Regions from separate parts of the Radiobacillus sp. PE A8.2 genome, predicted to be linked through region 1. Evidence: a T-box and tRNA genes for the amino acid it is inferred to sense, from the RefSeq annotation. Region 1 holds a T-box; the other holds one or more tRNA genes.

What was found. A T-box is a leader RNA that pairs with one kind of tRNA and senses whether it is charged. The one in region 1 lies ahead of ileS (isoleucine--tRNA ligase), so its partner is inferred to be a tRNA-Ile.
Region 2: it has a tRNA-Ile gene. The T-box ahead of ileS (isoleucine--tRNA ligase) is inferred to sense a tRNA for this amino acid. The anticodon was not compared.

The regions. Positions count from the first base shown of each region.
Region 1 covers NZ_JBJGXI010000002.1:56,783-59,142, reverse strand. Annotated here, with positions in the region: gene ACI6MV_RS01535 (YlmH family RNA-binding protein) at 1-132, shown strand, start outside; gene ACI6MV_RS01530 (DivIVA domain-containing protein) at 218-733, shown strand; T-box leader at 826-1,057, shown strand; gene ileS (isoleucine--tRNA ligase) at 1,117-2,360, shown strand, end outside.
Region 2 covers NZ_JBJGXI010000074.1:14,024-16,383, forward strand. Annotated here, with positions in the region: gene ACI6MV_RS23725 (DHH family phosphoesterase) at 1-370, opposite strand, end outside; tRNA gene ACI6MV_RS23730 (tRNA-Tyr) at 514-599, opposite strand; tRNA gene ACI6MV_RS23735 (tRNA-Val) at 651-723, opposite strand; tRNA gene ACI6MV_RS23740 (tRNA-Glu) at 778-849, opposite strand; tRNA gene ACI6MV_RS23745 (tRNA-Ile) at 911-984, opposite strand; tRNA gene ACI6MV_RS23750 (tRNA-Gly) at 989-1,062, opposite strand; tRNA gene ACI6MV_RS23755 (tRNA-Phe) at 1,090-1,165, opposite strand; tRNA gene ACI6MV_RS23760 (tRNA-Ser) at 1,187-1,279, opposite strand; tRNA gene ACI6MV_RS23765 (tRNA-Ile) at 1,298-1,371, opposite strand; tRNA gene ACI6MV_RS23770 (tRNA-Met) at 1,377-1,450, opposite strand; tRNA gene ACI6MV_RS23775 (tRNA-Ala) at 1,467-1,539, opposite strand; tRNA gene ACI6MV_RS23780 (tRNA-Pro) at 1,575-1,651, opposite strand; tRNA gene ACI6MV_RS23785 (tRNA-Arg) at 1,656-1,732, opposite strand; tRNA gene ACI6MV_RS23790 (tRNA-Leu) at 1,761-1,849, opposite strand; tRNA gene ACI6MV_RS23795 (tRNA-Gly) at 1,864-1,938, opposite strand; tRNA gene ACI6MV_RS23800 (tRNA-Leu) at 1,947-2,031, opposite strand; tRNA gene ACI6MV_RS23805 (tRNA-Lys) at 2,097-2,169, opposite strand; tRNA gene ACI6MV_RS23810 (tRNA-Thr) at 2,194-2,269, opposite strand; tRNA gene ACI6MV_RS23815 (tRNA-Asp) at 2,276-2,349, opposite strand.

The sequences.
Region 1 (2,360 bases):
GAAAATCCCGCCTTTCAAATAGAGGTCGATGATTTAATATCGGTTCGCGGACTAGGTCGTAGCGCATTAACCGAAATTCATGGTCTTTCAAAAAAAGATAAGTGGAAAATAACATTTAAGAAACTAAAATAATGTGCAGGAATAATAAATTTTTTGTCGAATTAAAAGGAATAACAGAAATGTAGAAATTTGACTTCATAAGGAGGAGGTAGTCGATATGCCATTAACGCCGTTAGATATTCATAATAAAGAGTTTACCCGAGGATTTAGAGGTTATGATGAAGATGAAGTAAACGAATTCCTTGATCAAGTCATTAAAGATTTTGAAATCGCAATTCGCGAAAAGAAGGAACTACAATCCAAAGTGGAGGAGCTTACTGATAAGCTTGGCCATTTTACAAATATTGAAGCAACATTAAATAAATCGATTCTTGTTGCTCAAGAAACTGCAGAAGAAGTTAAAGGAAATGCTACCAAAGAATCAAAGTTAATCATTAAAGAAGCAGAAAAAAATGCAGACCGCATTATTAATGAAGCATTGCATAAATCACGTCGTATTTCGATTGAAGTAGAAGAACTGAAAAAGCAAGCAAAGGTATTCCGTACACGTTTAAAGATGTTAGTAGAGGCGCAGCTTGACTTGATTGAGAATGATGATTGGGATGGCTTGTTTGATACTGATGTGGAAAAGCGTGACGATTATAAGCGTGAACAATACGAAAATAATTATTAAATCTTGACGTTTGTATAAGTTTTACATATAATTCATTAACAGATAGTTTAATGAATTATAGCGCTAGAAAATTAGTGAAGAATAGAATATTAATAAATACAGCGATTGGGATAGTATAAAAGCTATGTATCTGTGTTAGCGAGTCGAGGATGGTGGAAGCTCGATACAGGCTACTTTTAGAAGATCACCCAGGAGTATCTAGTTCGAAAACAAGGTTGAGTAGAAATAGACGTATCATTCACGTTACGAATTCGAGTGAACTTATATAGGTAATTTGTAGATAAGTTTATAAGGGTGGTACCGCGAGTCCTTCTCGTCCCTTTGGGATGATAAGGGCTCTTTTTGTTGTTTTTTAGAATTAGGATTTTAAGGAGGAGCTATAAATGGATTACAAACAAACGTTATTAATGCCACAAACCGATTTTCCGATGCGAGGAAATCTACCGAATAAAGAGCCGAAAATGCAAGAAGAATGGGATCAAGCTAAAATTTATGAACAAGTACAAAAACGAACAGAAGATCGCCCATTATTCGTATTACATGATGGACCACCATATGCAAACGGTGATCTTCATATGGGTCATGCGTTGAATAAAGTTTTAAAAGATTTTATCGTACGTTATAAATCAATGTCTGGATTTCATGCTCCATATGTGCCAGGCTGGGACACGCACGGTTTACCAATTGAATCGGCACTTGCCAAGAAAAAAGTTGATCGCAAAAAGATGTCCATCGCAGAATTCAGACAAAAGTGTGCGGAATATGCTTTGCAGCAGGTTGATAATCAACGCACCCAATTTAAACAGCTTGGTGTAAGAGGAGATTGGGAAAACCCTTATATTACGTTAACAAAAGATTATGAAGCAGAACAGATTAAAGTGTTTGGTGAAATGGCTAAGAAAGGCTATATCTACAAAGGCTTGAAGCCAGTATATTGGTCTCCTTCATCAGAATCTGCACTAGCAGAGGCTGAAATTGAGTATCAAGATAAACGTTCGCCATCGATTTATGTAGCTTTTGATGTTAAGGACGGAAAAGATCTATTAGCTGGAGATGAGAAGTTTATCATCTGGACTACTACACCGTGGACGATTCCTGCAAACTTAGCGATCAGCCTTCATCCAGATTTAGAATATGCTGTAGTAAAAGTGGATGGTGTCAAATATATTATTGCGCATGATATGTTACAAGCTGTTTCAGAAAAGCTAGAATGGTCTAATCCAGAAGTAACAAAAACATTCAAAGGTAAAGAGGCAGAGCGTGTTGTTGCAAAACATCCAATCTATGATCGTGACTCACTAGTTATTTTAGGTGATCATGTAACGACAGAGAGTGGTACGGGGTTAGTGCACACTGCTCCAGGTCACGGGGAAGATGACTTTTTCGTTGGTAAAGAGTACGGTTTGGATGTATTATGTCCAATCGATGAAAAAGGTTATTTCACGGATGAAGCACCTGGTTTTGAAGGAATCTTTTATGACGTTGCCAACAAACAAGTCGGTGAAAAACTAGAAGAAGTCGGCGCTTTGCTTAAACTAGACTTTATTACTCACTCATACCCACACGATTGGAGAACGAAAAAGCCTACCATTTTCCGTGCTACTAATCAGTGGTTTGCTTCCATTAA
Region 2 (2,360 bases), on a different contig from region 1:
ATCCTTTGCCAATGAGGTATTCGTAAAACAATGAAGTTGCTGATGTTAAGTTACCTTTATCGTCTTCCACAACAACACTTGCCCATTCATAATCATTATAAGCAGTCGCAGATTTATGATGATCAATTAACTGCAACTTAGCACTGGACTGATAGAACTCTTCCAGTTTTGTTTCATTTTCTTTGCTTACTGATAAATCTGTAATGAATAAAAACGTATCTTCATTTTCATTTTCTAAAAACCACTTCACCTCTCGGTCAAGGCCCGAAATCGAGTTATATCGGACATTCACCTGTTTATCAAAAGCGAGTTTAGCAATAATTCCACACCCGACACCGTCTAAATCGTTATGCGATAGTAGTTTATACATAATGTTCACCTCTCTATGTAGTATGAGTTTTTCATCTCTAATTTATTGATAAGTAGAGTTTTGCATAAAAAAAAGTACTTCATACCCTTTTAAAAAGAATACTAGTACTTGTTGTATAAAGTGTTTAGAGTTATGTACAATATTGGTGGAGGGAGTAGGGCTCGAACCTACGAACCCGATGGGAGCGGATTTACAGTCCGCCGCGTTTGGCCAACTTCGCTATCCCTCCAAGATTAAATGTAAGTACGACCAATAGACTAAAACTATGGTCGGTTTTTGATGGAGGATGCAGGGCTCGAACCTGCGACCCCCTGCTTGTAAGGCAGGTGCTCTCCCAGCTGAGCTAATCCTCCAAGATAAGGTAAGTTTTTTAGGTAAGTTATTTTCGATTTCGCGAAAAACATTAGTGACCCGTACGGGATTCGAACCCGTGATACCGCCGTGAAAGGGCGGTGTCTTAACCACTTGACCAACGGGCCATATTAGAAAAATTTAAGATTTCGAATAGTAGCTACTCCTGCTACTTCGATCATGGAGTAATGGGCCTGAGTGGACTCGAACCACCGACCTCACGCTTATCAGGCGTGCGCTCTAACCAGCTGAGCTACAGGCCCTAAATGGAGCGGGTGAAGGGAATCGAACCCTCGACATCAGCTTGGAAGGCTGAGGTTTTACCACTAAACTACACCCGCAATTTCAGATATAGTTAGTTAAATTAATGGTGGCTCGGGACGGAATCGAACCGCCGACACACGGATTTTCAGTCCGTTGCTCTACCGACTGAGCTACCGAGCCATAATATTTTTAAAAGAAAAATGGAGGAGGAAGAGGGATTCGAACCCCCGCGGGCTTTGACACCCCTGTCGGTTTTCAAGACCGATCCCTTCAGCCAGACTTGGGTATTCCTCCATATATAAACTTACTCAGTGGACCCTGCAGGACTCGAACCTGCGACCGATCGGTTATGAGCCGATAGCTCTAACCAACTGAGCTAAAGGTCCAAAGATAGCGGCGGAGGGGATCGAACCCACGACCTCACGGGTATGAACCGTACGCTCTAGCCAGCTGAGCTACGCCGCTATAAAAAATGTAAAAGTGGAGCCTAGCGGGATCGAACCGCTGACCTCCTGCGTGCAAAACAGGCGCTCTCCCAGCTGAGCTAAGGCCCCGTTTTTGTAACTAGATTATTGCTTTCGCAAAAAAGTGGTCGGGAAGACAGGATTCGAACCTGCGACCCCTTGGTCCCAAACCAAGTGCTCTACCAAGCTGAGCTACTTCCCGTCAATGGCGCGCCCGAGAGGAGTCGAACCCCTAACCTCTTGATCCGTAGTCAAACGCTCTATCCAATTGAGCTACGGGCGCTTCAGATGTTTGCTTATGCAAAAATCATTGGTGCCGAGGGCCGGACTTGAACCGGCACGATAGTCACCTACCGCAGGATTTTAAGTCCTGTGTGTCTGCCAATTCCACCACCCCGGCATGGCAAGTTATTCTGGAGCGGAAGACGGGATTCGAACCCGCGACCCCCACCTTGGCAAGGTGGTGTTCTACCACTGAACTACTTCCGCAAAAACTTTGGTGCGGGTGGAGGGACTTGAACCCCCACGTCATAAGACACTAGATCCTAAGTCTAGCGCGTCTGCCAATTCCGCCACACCCGCATAAATGAAATTTTTTTTACTTTCGCACTTAATGAAGTTTATTTTGCTTTCGCAAAAAAACTTGATGAGCCATGAAGGATTTGAACCTTCGACCCTCTGATTAAAAGTCAGATGCTCTACCGACTGAGCTAATGGCTCCCTTAAATTCATCAAGATTACAACTGGTGCCGGCCAGAGGACTTGAACCCCCAACCTACTGATTACAAGTCAGTTGCTCTACCAATTGAGCTAGACCGGCAAATGACGGTCCGGACGGGACTCGAACCCGCGACCTCCTGCGTGACAGGCAGGCATTCTAACCAACTGAACTACCGGACCAGAGATTTTTT